One region of the Tardiphaga sp. 285_C5_N1_2 genome, then DNA from elsewhere that is predicted to be linked to it. Evidence: predicted binding sites of a transcription regulator. Region 1 holds the regulator's gene; each other region holds the start of a gene.
What was found. The regulator PhoB, encoded in region 1, activates phosphate uptake and scavenging genes when phosphate is short. The targets are predictions, from matches to a motif close to TGTCATNNANCTGTCAT.
Positions count from the first base shown of each region.

Region 2: a site for PhoB is predicted at 1,885-1,901, ahead of AB7951_RS28550 (DUF2794 domain-containing protein). Genes of this name have one in related genera too.
Region 3: a site for PhoB is predicted at 1,104-1,120, ahead of AB7951_RS21650 (esterase-like activity of phytase family protein). Genes of this name have one in related genera too.
Region 4: a site for PhoB is predicted at 903-919, ahead of AB7951_RS02675 (YdcH family protein). Genes of this name have one in related genera too.

Region 1 covers NZ_CP197241.1:5,477,556-5,480,645, forward strand. The annotation lists gene AB7951_RS25945 (GcrA family cell cycle regulator) at 228-737, shown strand; gene phoB (phosphate regulon transcriptional regulator PhoB) at 840-1,544, opposite strand; gene phoU (phosphate signaling complex protein PhoU) at 1,637-2,350, opposite strand; gene pstB (phosphate ABC transporter ATP-binding protein PstB) at 2,379-3,090, opposite strand, start outside.
Region 2 covers NZ_CP197241.1:6,022,537-6,025,626, forward strand. The annotation lists gene AB7951_RS28540 (Bax inhibitor-1/YccA family protein) at 100-888, shown strand; gene AB7951_RS28545 (GNAT family N-acetyltransferase) at 971-1,495, shown strand; gene AB7951_RS28550 (DUF2794 domain-containing protein) at 1,511-1,873, opposite strand; gene AB7951_RS28555 (DUF1223 domain-containing protein) at 2,310-3,062, opposite strand.
Region 3 covers NZ_CP197241.1:4,585,763-4,588,852, reverse strand. The annotation lists gene AB7951_RS21650 (esterase-like activity of phytase family protein) at 1-1,045, opposite strand, end outside; gene AB7951_RS21645 (Bug family tripartite tricarboxylate transporter substrate binding protein) at 1,355-2,341, opposite strand; gene mbfA (iron exporter MbfA) at 2,749-3,090, shown strand, end outside.
Region 4 covers NZ_CP197241.1:565,786-568,875, forward strand. The annotation lists gene AB7951_RS02665 (hypothetical protein) at 1-87, opposite strand, end outside; gene AB7951_RS02670 (YdcH family protein) at 513-719, opposite strand; gene AB7951_RS02675 (YdcH family protein) at 969-1,154, shown strand; gene AB7951_RS02680 (NAD(P)/FAD-dependent oxidoreductase) at 1,323-2,426, opposite strand; gene AB7951_RS02685 (sensor domain-containing protein) at 2,617-3,090, shown strand, end outside.

The DNA.
Region 1 (3,090 bases):
GGCATGCCCGACTCTTGCGCGCGAGTCACGGCATATTGTAGCTTTTGCCTCGTCGGATACGACATCTCGTGCGGCGGTAGATCCTTTTGACACATCCAGTGCGGCGTAACAGCCGGACGCGAAATTCGCGCCCGGTGAGCGCTAAAGGATTCTGACCGCAGGGATTTTTGAAGTCTCAACTCGCAGCGCTGCCCGGTCAGGCCGGCGCTCACGAAGGGAAAACGGCGATGACGGTAATGACATGGACCGACGATCGCGTCGAACAGTTGAAGAAACTCTGGGAAGGCGGCCTTTCCGCCAGCCAGATCGCTGCGGAACTCGGTAACGTGACCCGCAACGCCGTGATCGGCAAGGTTCACCGCCTTGGCCTGTCCGGCCGTGCCAAGAGCCCCTCCTCGGCAGCTCCGCGGCAGCGCAAGGCGCGCCCGGCGCAGCAGATGGTACGCGTCGCCCGCCCGATGGCACGCGGCAATACCGCGCTGGCCCATAATTACGAGATCGAGGCCGAGCCCGACCCGATCGCCTATGACAACATCGTGCCGATCAGCCAGCGCCTGTCGCTGGTCGAACTCAACGAAGCCACCTGCCATTGGCCGATCGGCGATCCGTCGAGCGCAGACTTCTACTTCTGCGGCGGCAAGGCCCTGGCCGGTGCCCCCTATTGCGCGCATCACTCGCGCATCGCCTATCAGCCGGCCAGTGACCGCCGCCGCGCGGTGCCGAAGCCGACGCGCTGAGCTGGAAGATATCTAAACCAAATGAAAATGCCCGGTGATGAGCCGGGCATTTTTTGTTTGGGGCTTCTAACCTCGCCCCGCTTGCGGGGAGAAGGAAGATACCTACTCCGCCGCCTTGTCGAAGCGGTCATCCAGCGCGTAGCCGGCGCCGCGCACGGTGCGGATCGGATCGGGCTCACCGGCGGGGTTGAGCAGCTTGCGCAGGCGGCCGATATGCACGTCGACGGTGCGCTCGTCGATATAGATGTCGCGGCCCCAGACGCTGTCGAGCAACTGTTCGCGGCTGAACACGCGGCCCGGATGTTCCAGGAAGAACTCCAGCAGGCGATATTCGGTCGGACCGAGATCGATCGGACGGCTTGAGCGCACGACGCGGCGCTTGTCGCGGTCGAGTTCGATGTCGCCAAACGCCAGGACGGTGGCGAGACGCTCGGGAGCTGCACGACGGAGCAGGCCCTTCACGCGGGCCAGGAGCTCCGGCACGGAGAACGGCTTGACGATGTAATCGTCGGCACCGGTGGCGAGACCGCGAACGCGCTCGCTCTCTTCGCCGCGCGCCGTCAGCATGATGATCGGCAATGCCTTGGTTTCGGGCCGTGCGCGCAGGCGGCGGCACAGTTCGATGCCGGACAGGCCCGGCAGCATCCAGTCGAGCACCACGAGATCCGGCACCCGCTCCTTCAAGCGGGTATCGGCATCGTCGCCGCGAGCGACGGTTTCAACATCATAGCCTTCGGCGTCGAGGTTGTAGCGAAGCAGCGTCGTTAGTGCCTCTTCATCTTCCACAACCAGAATGCGTGCATTCACAGCCATCTTGATCAATACCCTCAGTGACGTCCGACAAGTCTTTAAATCATGATCCTTGCGGAAGACTGGCTTCCACTTTTCCGGATCATGCTTCAGACCGTCGGCGTATTCGCGAATGTGGTCATGTCGCCCTTCGGGCGCTTGTCGAGGATCTGCTGGCCCTCGATCATGTAGAACACGGTTTCCGCAATATTGGTGGCATGGTCACCGATCCGCTCGATGTTCTTGGCGCAGAACATCAGGTGGATACAGAACGAAATGTTACGCGGGTCTTCCATCATATAGGTCAGGAGTTCGCGGAATAGCGAGGTGCAGATCGCGTCGATTTCCTCGTCGCCCTTCCACACCGTCATCGCGGCGGGCAGATCATGTGCGGCATAGGCGTCGAGCACGGCCTTGACCTGGGTGGTCACGAGGTCGGTCATGTGTTCGAGGCCGCGGATCAGCTTCAGCGGATGGAAGTCGCTGTCGAGTGCATTGACGCGCTTGCCGATATTCTTGGAGAGATCGCCGATGCGTTCCAGATCGGTGGCGACGCGCAGCGCGCCGACGATCTCGCGCAAATCGACAGCCATCGGCTGGCGCTTGGCGATGGTCAGCACGGCGCGCTCCTCGATCGTGCGCTGCAACTGGTCGATCTCGGAGTCGGTGGCGACAACGCGCGCACCGAGCGCGACGTCCCGGCGGATCAGCGCATCGACGGATTCGACGATCTGCCGTTCCGCGAGGCCACCCATCTCGGCGACGAGACGGGTCAGCTCCTGCAGATCGTCGTCGAAAGCCTTGGTGGTGTGTTCAAAAGCCATCTCAAATTCCTCCCGCGAATATGTCGCGTCAGCCGAAGCGGCCGGTGATGTAATCCTGGGTGCGGCGATCGGTCGGCGACGTGAAGATCTTGTTGGTCTGATCGAACTCGATCAACTCGCCGAGATACATGAAGGCTGTGCTGTCGGAGACGCGGGCAGCCTGCTGCATGTTATGGGTCACGATCGCGATCGTATATTGATCCTTCAACTCGTCGATCAGCTCCTCGATCTTCGCGGTCGAGATCGGATCCAGCGCCGAGCACGGCTCGTCGAACAGGATCACTTCCGGCCGCACCGCGATGGTGCGCGCGATGCACAGGCGCTGCTGCTGACCGCCCGACAGGCTGAGGCCCGACGCGTTGAGCTTGTCCTTGACCTCGTTCCAGAGTGCACCGCCGCGCAGCGCCCTCTCGACGCGGATGTCCATCTCCGACTTGGAGATCTTTTCATAGAGGCGGATACCGAAGGCGATGTTTTCGTAGATCGTCATCGGGAACGGAGTCGGCTTCTGGAACACCATGCCGACGCGGGCGCGCAGCAGGTTGAGGTCCAGCTTCGGATCCAGAATGTTCTGGTTGTCGAGCATGAGCTGACCTTCGGCGCGCTGGCCGGGATACAGATCATACATGCGGTTGAAGATGCGCAGCAGCGTGGACTTGCCGCAGCCCGACGGGCCGATGAACGCAGTCACGCGGTTCGCCATCAGCGTCAGGTTGATCTTCTTCAGAGCGTGGTGTTCG
Region 2 (3,090 bases), 540 kb from region 1:
AATCGAGTTTAGTGTCAGGAAGCGCAGATATCTGGGATATAATTTGAACCGGCGACGCGAACCCTTTGCGATCAGCCGGACAACATCGAGGTTTCGACCATGTCGGATCTAGACCGTAACTATGCTTCCCCCTTCGGCCGGGCCGGCGCGCGCGATGCCGCTGCCGTGGACGCCGGACTGCGCTCCTACATGCTGCGCATCTACAACTACATGACGATCGGTCTGGCCATCACCGGCCTGGCTGCTCTCGGCGTGTACATGGCGGCTGTCACGACCGATCCGTCGGGCGCTGCTGCCCGGATCGGTAGCTCCTACCTGACGCCGTTCGGCTATGCGATGTTCGTGAGCCCGCTGAAGTGGGTGTTCATCCTGGCGCCTCTGGTCATGGTGTTCGCCATCTCGTTCGGCATCAACCGGCTGAAGCCGGCCACCGCGCAACTGCTGTTCTGGGCCTTCGCGGCTCTGATGGGCATCTCGCTGTCGTCGATCTTCCTCGTGTACACGCACACATCGATCGTGCGGGTGTTCTTCATTACCGCTGCCTCGTTCGGTGCGCTGAGCCTTTACGGCTACACTACCAAGCGTGACATGACGGGCATGGGCTCGTTCCTGCTGATGGGCCTGTTCGGCATCATTATCGCGAGCGTCGTGAACATCTTCGTGGCGTCGTCGATGCTGCAGTTCATCGTGTCGGTTGTCGGCGTGCTGATCTTCGCAGGCCTCACTGCCTACGATACCCAGCGGTTGAAGAACGACTACATCTACGGTTACGCCTCGCAGGGCGGCGATATCGCCGAGCGCGCGGCGATCACCGGTGCCCTGTCGCTCTACTTGAACTTCATCAACCTGTTCACGCTGCTGCTGCAGCTGCTCGGACAGCGCGAATAAGCTCAGAGCATAGAGAAGATCTTAGCCCCGGCCGAAAGGCCGGGGCTTTTCTTTTGGGTGGAGCAAAAATAGTCTCAGCGCCATGTCCGATATTGAAATCAGGCCCGCCACGGCGGCAGATCTGCCCGCGATCACCGCGATCTATGCCGAGGCGGTGCAGTTCGGCACGGCCACGTTCGAACTGATCTCGCCAGATTTGGCCGAGATGACGCGGCGTTTCGAGGGGATGGTGAGCGGGGGCTATCCGTATCTCGCGGCTGTGCTGGAAGGCCGGGTTGTCGGCTATGCCTATGCCAGCGCGCATCGCCCGCGACCGGCCTATCGCTTTACCGTCGAGAATTCGATTTATCTCGATCCGAAAGCCCAACGGCGAGGCGTTGGCGGCAAACTTCTCGCGCGGCTGATCGCCGAATGCGAGAGCCGCGGCTACCGCCAGATGGTCGCCGTGATCGGTGACAGCGCGAATGCCGGCTCCATCGCGGTTCATCGCAATGCCGGATTTCAGATGGTTGGGGTGCATACCGATGTCGGGTTCAAGTTCGATCGCTGGCTTGATACCGTTTCGATGCAGCTCGCACTTGGCGACGGCGCCCGCACGCTTCCCTGACGCTCAGCGAATCGATTACACCACCGCCAGCTTGCGATCGATCACCAGGAGCACGCGGTCGAGTTCCTGGCCGCGGCGCAGAATCATGCCGCTGGCCGAAATCACGCTATACATGCCCTGCTTGCGCGCCAGTCGCGGATCTTTCTCGATGCGATAGAGCGGCACTTCCGACGAGCGGCGGAACACCGAGAACACCGCGCGGTCGCGCAGAAAGTCGATGGCGTAATCGCGCCACTCACCGTCGGAGACCATACGGCCGTACAGGTTGAGGATGCGGCTGAGCTCAAGGCGATTGAAGCTGACGACGGGCGCGGCGGCGGCAGAGCCCGTCGCCGCGCGATTCTCGGTGGGCTCAGTATCTCCCGGAATCACATTCATGCAGCGCCTCCTGTCATATCGTCGACATGATCGCGCCGACCGCGGTCCTCTGCAAGGGCCGATCCGCAGGGCTGATGGTAGAAATTTCCCGTCACGGGAACGTCAGGTGAATCTTATTGCCGCCAAATTTTGGCCCATCGGGCGCCCTTCTGGATTGCGACAAGAAGATACTGCGTCGGGTCCGGTTCTTCCGGTCTCGGATTCCTCAGCCCCCAGCCCCCCGCGGTCGTTGGGATCGGACCCTGCGCAGGAAGTTAATCCCCACTGGGCCAACGCAAGTTGGTCCTTTTCTTTTTGGTGGATGCTTTTGCGAGACCATCAAACGTCATTGCGATAGGCGAAGCGACGAAGCAATCCAGTCTTCGCCGAGGGCTCACAATGGTGCGGGCATGCCACGCGTAAGTGCAGCAGCAGCCGAAGTTATCAATCTGAAGACTTACTGCAGCGACGTATAGGCCGCGCCGCGCATCGCGCCGGGCTTGTCGCGTGTGCCGTCTTGCACATAAACGACGGCGGCATCGACACCATCCCTGGAGATGTTCTCCAGCGGCAGCGTCCAGTTGGCGGCGTTGCCGGTCCAGTCACCGACCTTCAGCCAGTTCCGGACGACATTGTAGTAGGTCAGTTGCTTGCCGCGATTCTCGCCGCGCCCGACCGTGATCGGCACTGCCTTCGACACGGAACAGATCCAGACTTCGCCATGCGCCGTATCCGGCGCATTGCTCGATGCGGCAACGGACACGTTGACGTGTTTGCCGGAAACCGACATCGACACCGGCACCGTCATCACGGTGCCTTTCTTGGTTTCGCTGATCGCGCCCTGGATACGATCGGCATCGCTGCCGATCACCTGAGTGGCGCCGTTGACGACGACTTGCGGCGTGTAGACGTCGCGATCGCCGCGCATCTGTGAATAGGCCTTCTGCCGCGCGCTGAAACGCGAGTCGGCCAGCGTGTCCTTCCAGCCCAGGTAGTCCCAGTAGTCGATCGGCATGCTCAATGCGATCACCGACGGGTCTTTGGCGAGGTCGCCGATGATCTTGTCTGCAGGCGGGCAGGACGAGCAACCTTGCGAGGTAAACAGCTCCACCACGGCCCTAGGCTGGGCCAGCGCGCTACCGCTTGCTGCAATGGCGGCGCACACGCTGAGCGCGCCGGTCCACTGCGATATGCCGCCAAAGGATTTCATGAGGTTTTGCCACGCTCGAGGTGAGACA
Region 3 (3,090 bases), 890 kb from region 1:
CCGGGAAGCAGTCTTCACCGCGCTTGCCGTCGGCGCAGGCCTTGTCCTTGGTGCCTTCGCCGTTGTCACGCTCGATGATCAGGCCGTTGTCGGCGGTGATCATGTTGAAATCGCCGATGGCATTGCCGTTCTGTTCGAACACATACTGCCAGTAGCGACCGGTGAACTTCTCGTTGGCGACGTCGAATTCCAGGATGCGCGAAGCTTCCTTGCCGTCGACCTTCTCCCAATCCTTCTTCTCGGCATCCCAGATCGGGCCTTCGAGCAGGCCGTAGAGGAACTTGCCATCCTTGGAGGAGGCGAAGCCTTCATAGCCCTTGGAGCGGCGCAGGTTGACCGTGGTGTAGGTGGCGCCCGGCGCACCCGGCGACTGCACCGACCAATGGTCCGGTGAACGCACCGGCTTGCCGTCGGCGACGGTGTCAAACACAGCCAGCACCTTGCCGGTCTTGTCGGCCTTGATGATGTAGGGGCCGAATTCCTCGCCGATCCAGAAATTGTCGCCGACGATCTGGAAACCCTCGGTGTCGACATCGGCGCCGGTCAGGTAGCGCTTGGCGGTGTCTTCATGGACGATGCGGAACGGCACCTTCTTGTCGGGATCGTGCAGGAACACGGTGGCCTGACGCTCGACCTTGCCGTTCTTCCAGTCGATCTTGTGGTGATTGAGATAGATCATGTAGTCGGCCGAATTGTAGCGCGAGCCGGCGCCGTTGTCGGTCAGCACCCAGAACGAACCGTCGGGCATCACCTTGATGCCGGAATGGCCCTGCAGCGGCTGGCCCTTCATCGGCAGCGAGATGCCGGTGGCGCGCTCATAGGACTTGCCCATCACGGTGCCGAGCGCGTCGACGCGCTTGCCGGTGGTGTATTTGCCCGAGGTCTTCAGGTCGTTCGGCGCATCCGCAGGCGCATCGATGGTCGACGTCGCCGGCAGCACGGCATGGCCGGCGAGCTTGGCGGGGAATTCACCTTCGGTCTGGGCGAAAGCGGCGGATGTGAGCATGACGAGGGAAGCGACGGAGCAGAGGAATGTGCTGCGCATGGTGTGTCTCCTTGTGGTGACCATGCGGCGTGTTCTGAGGCGCGGGCGTTACGCTGCGCTGACAGTTCCGTGACAAGAAAATGACGAGAGGGGAAAACCCTGCGACATGCAGTCGCCGAGTCTGCGGGTTAGGCGCGGTTCCTCTTCGTTCAACCCACGCAAAACCATCGTCATGGCCGGGCAAAGCGCGAAGCGCGGCTTCGCTGGATGTCCCGGCCATCCACGTCTTCTTTGTGGCCGAGACGTAGATACCCGGCATTCGCCGGGCATGACGAACATACCTGCCGTGCGGTTCTATCTGAAATGCGCCTACTGCTTCTCGATCCCCGCATCCGTGATCAGCTTCTCCCACACCTTGAGCTGATCCTTCAGGAAGGCGTCGAACTCTTCCGGCGTACCGGAGAAGGCTTCCATGCCGCGGTTGGCGAGGTCTTTCTGGATCTCGGGGCGTTCGACGATCTTGCGGATTTCGGCGTTGAGCTTGACGACGATGTCCTTCGGCATGTTGGCCGGCCCGAGATAGCCCTGCCACGAGGTGATGTCGAAGCCCTTCACGCCGGCCTCGTCCATGGTCGGCAGATCCGGCAGAAGCTTGGAGCGATATTTCGTGGTCACCGCGAGCGACTTCAACGCCTTGGCGTTGACATGCGGCAGGCCGGTCGGGACATCCACGAACATCATGCTGACACGGCCGGCGATGACATCGGTGAGCGCCGGTGGTGAGCTCTTGTAAGGCACGTGCAGGAGATCGAGCTTGGCGAGGCGGGCAAAGGTCGCGCCCGAGACGATCGCCGACGAACTGCCCGATGCGTAGGAGTACTTGCCCGGCTCTTTCTTGGCGAGCGCGATCAGCTCTTCCACGGAGTTGGCGGGAATCTCGGGATTGATCACGAGCATGAAGGGCAGGTCGCCGGTGCGCGCGATCGGCGTGAAATCCTTGATCGGATCATAGCTCATGGTCTTGAGCAGAAAAGGATTGGCCGAATGCGTCGTGTTGGTCGTGACGAACAGCGTGTAACCGTCGGCGGGGGCGCGGGCGACGAAACTGGCGGCGATCGAGCCATTGGCGCCGGCCTTGTTGTCGATCACGGTGTTGGCGTTCAGTGCGGTGCCGAGTTCCTTGGCGATCAGGCGCGTCGTGGTGTCGGTGCCGCTGCCTGCGGCGAAAGGGAGCACCAGCGTGATCGCCCGGTTTGGATAATTCGCGGTTTGTGCGATGGCATCTGGGGTCGCCAACAGCAGCGCTCCGATAAACGATGCGCTCGCCACACCGCGAAGAACTGAAAGTCCGTGCATTCCGCTTTTCTCCCTGAATCGGCTTTGGTAGCCCATATTTGTTGCGGGCAAACTAGCGGAGGTCGGTGACACACGGAAGCGGAAAGGTATGCAGTTCAGGTGAGTGCGCTGTCGATGGTGTAGGCCATGCATCGACGTCTGCAGCACCGGGTCGACCTTATCGCGTTCGTGAGTGACAGCACTTGCCGACGGCCGCTGATCCGCAGCATCTCCGCGTCGGGGTCGGTGCGAATGCTGGGCCAAAGCTCCGGAGCACGCACGGTCGTTTCGTCGCGGTCCTTCTCGTCCCCGCTATTGCTTCCCGACCAGCGGACAGGTTCAGCGCCGCGCAGACGCAAAGCTCTTTGACAAATGCAAAGCAGCTCCTATATAAATTAGAATAATTCTAAATTAAGTAAGGCATTGATATGAAGGCGTTTTCGGAGCTCACCGAACGCGAGGTGCTGGCGGTTGCGATCTCCAGCGAGGAAGAGGACAGCCGGATCTATCTCAGCTTCGCCGAGGATCTGGCAGAGCGCTATCCCGATTCCGCGAAAGTCTTCAGCGAGATGGCCGAAGAGGAAAAGGGCCATCGGCATCTGCTGTTGCAGATGTATGAGGAGCGCTTCGGACCGAACCTTCCGCCGATCCGGCGCGAAGACGTCAAGGGCTTCATCCGCCGCCGACCAATCTGGCTCACGCGTAACCTGTCGCTCGACACCATCCGCAAGGAGGCCGAGAGGATGGAGTTCGAGGCCGAGCGCTTTTAC
Region 4 (3,090 bases), 4.9 Mb from region 1:
CTGACATTCCTCGGCGGCACCGGCGGCCGGCGAACCAGAGTCGTCTTGCAGGAAGGGCAGCGCGACATAATAGGTGATATCGGCCATGGTGCCCTCACGAGTCGATTGATCTCGGCGCAAGAATGTTCTTATTTTGTTCTTGTTGTCAAGTTTCGACAGCGCCTCGTTTGCAGTCGCCCCATTCCGCTCCTGTTAGGCCGCAATGGCTCGCTTGCGCAGTGCGAGCGTCACGTCGGGCAGCGCGAGCGCCATGGCGATCAATTCGCGGCGCCCAGCAGTTTTCACCGCGCCACAATGCGATGCTGGCCAGAATTAAGTCTGGCTGTCATGCCTACGATGCCGCGCGAAAAGAGCGGCGGCCGTCGCGAAGCAAGGTTTTGACGACGGGCGAGTTCAACGCCCAGCCTGCAGCATTCGCCGCGAGTTAAAGAAAGCCGATCCATCGATCATCGCGCGTTGAGTTCGCAGCCTTGGCCGTTCTTTAACCCACAGCCACAGCGCGACGCGTTGTCTCAGGCAATAATATCCGGGGTGATCTGGTCTTCGATAAAGGAGATCCGGTCTTTCAGTTGAAGCTTCCTCTTCTTCAACCGTTGCAGTCGCAAAAGATCGGGTGCCGGCGAATGCTGCAAGGCATCGATAGCGGCGTCGAGGTCGCGATGTTCCTGCTGCAATCGGGCGAGTTCTAACGGGAGTTCGCGATCTTCGTCGTCGTTCATGTTTCTAGCTGACTGGATTCGCAAGTCATTTGCGAGAGATTTCTAGAGTGACTATCGCTGGTGCAGGCGCACCACGCAAGCCGTCCGGTTCCAGGTTTTTGCGGCGCAATTAGGTCACGATTCGTTTCAGACGATACCCGAAACTCAAAATACACTTTTCAATACCCATCGACAGATGTCCACTGTCATGTAGAATTCATCGTCCAACCGAACGTATCCTGAGGTTCAATCCTACCGAGGAGTTTTCGAATGGCACTACAGGCGCATCTCGTCGAACTGGAACGCAAGCACAAAGTTCTCGAAAGCGAATTGCACGAAGCGCTCGTGCACCTGTCTACCGACGATCTCCGCATCGTCGAACTCAAGCGTCGAAAACTGATGGTCAGGGACGAAATCCAGCGTCTCAAAAACGGGGCCAGCGAAACGGTGCACTGATCAACGGCTGCGCTGATCAGCGAACGATAAATCACAGCATCGACATCGCCGTCTACGTCACTGCTTTCGCGTAGGTGCGATGACGTCTTCCCCTCATCCCGCGATAGGTTTGCGACGAAGCTCCAGTATTCGGTTGGCCTGGATCGCTTCGCCTGCAACCTTTCGCGTTCAATGTCCCGCCATCTCAGCCACGTAGTCCGCGATGGCCAGCGATGATGTCAGCCCCGGTGACTCGATGCCGAACAGGTTGATAAGGCCCGGCACGCCATGGGTCTGGGCACCCTGGATCATGAAATCCTGCACCGCGACTGCGGGCGGCACGATCTTCGGCCGCATTCCGGAGTAGCTTGGCATCAATGCGCCGTCCGGCAGACTTGGCCAGTAGCGCCTGATAGCCGGATAGAACCTCTCTCCGCGTGCCGGATCGACCGTGTAGTCGATGTGATCCACCCACTCAACGTCAGGGCCGAAACGCGCCTGGCCGGCCAGATCGAGCGTGAGATGCACGCCGAGGCCGCCCGGTTCCGGCACGGGATAGATCAGCCGCGAGAACGGTGCTTTCGCATTGCAGCTGAAGTAGCAGCCCTTTGCCAGATAAGCGGGCGGTATGAGGTCGAGCGGCATGCCGTCGAGCAAGCGGGCGATCGCGGTTGCGGACAGGCCTGCGGAATTGATCAGCATGTCGCAGGCTAGTGTCATCGGAGCTTCGCCGCCGACATCCAGTTCGAAACCGTCGGCGGTGACCCGGCCACGTTCCAGGGGAGCGAGGAATGCGAAGGCCGCGCCCGCGGCTTCCGCTTCACCGCGCAGCGACAACATGTAGCTGTGGCTGTCGACGATTCCGGTGGAGGGCGACAACAGCGCGGCTTCGCAAGCCAGTGCCGGCTCCAGCGCCCGTGCATCTGTCCCGGATAATTGCTCGAGATCAGCAACGCCATTGGCTTCGGCATGCGCTTTGATCGACGCCAGTTTGGAGATCTCCTCCGGCCGTGTGGCGACGATCAGTTTCCCGGAGTTGCGATGTGGGATGCCGCGATCCCGGCAATAATCATAGAGCGCCTGTTTTCCAGCGACGCAGAGCCGTGCCATCAGGCTTCCGGCCGGATAATAGATGCCGGCATGGATGACCTCGCTGTTGCGCGACGAGGTCACAGTACCGATCGCGTCCGCAGCCTCCAGCACGATGACCTCGCGTCCCGCTTCCGCCAGTCGCCGGGCGATCGCAAGACCCACGACGCCGGCGCCCACTACCACGCATTCAACCTTGTCCATGTCGCGTCCGATAGTTTGCTACGCCGGTCAGCTGCGGTTCGACCTTGCGCATGTGGCGCATTAGTAAAACATTAAGCATCACAGCTAATTACCACCAAATTTCGCCGCATTCTGCAGGTGCGACGATACGCATTTACCTGATCCACATACCTGTAACCAAACACTCACGCTGCGAATACGCGGGTGTGTAATGACTGGCAAGATCGGGCGATCAGACAGCAAGGCGGCAGTGTCCGTCATCGCAGTCGCGTGCCTTCTCGGCAGCATTGCCGGAGCCCACGCAGAATCCCCGGCGGTTCATTATATCAGTGAACTCGACCCGCAAATGATCTGGCAGATCCTCATCGGTGGATTTGTCGCGCTGGCATTTCTCGCCGCCATTGTGCTGTGGGTCGCCTCGGCGCTGCGCAATGTGCGTCGCGAGCAGCATCGTCGCAATGCGTTTGTCGGTTCTGCCCTCAATCATCTCGGCCAAGGCATCGTGATGCTCGACGACCAGAAGCGGGTCGTGTTTTGCAACGATCGCTATCTTGAGATCTACGACCTGACGCGCGCCGACATCACCAAGGATATTACCGGTCCAGAATTGCGTGAGTTACGCCGCCAGCGTGGCAAGCTCGATCTGGCCACCCAGAGCTTCTACGAGCAGACTGTTTCCGCCGGC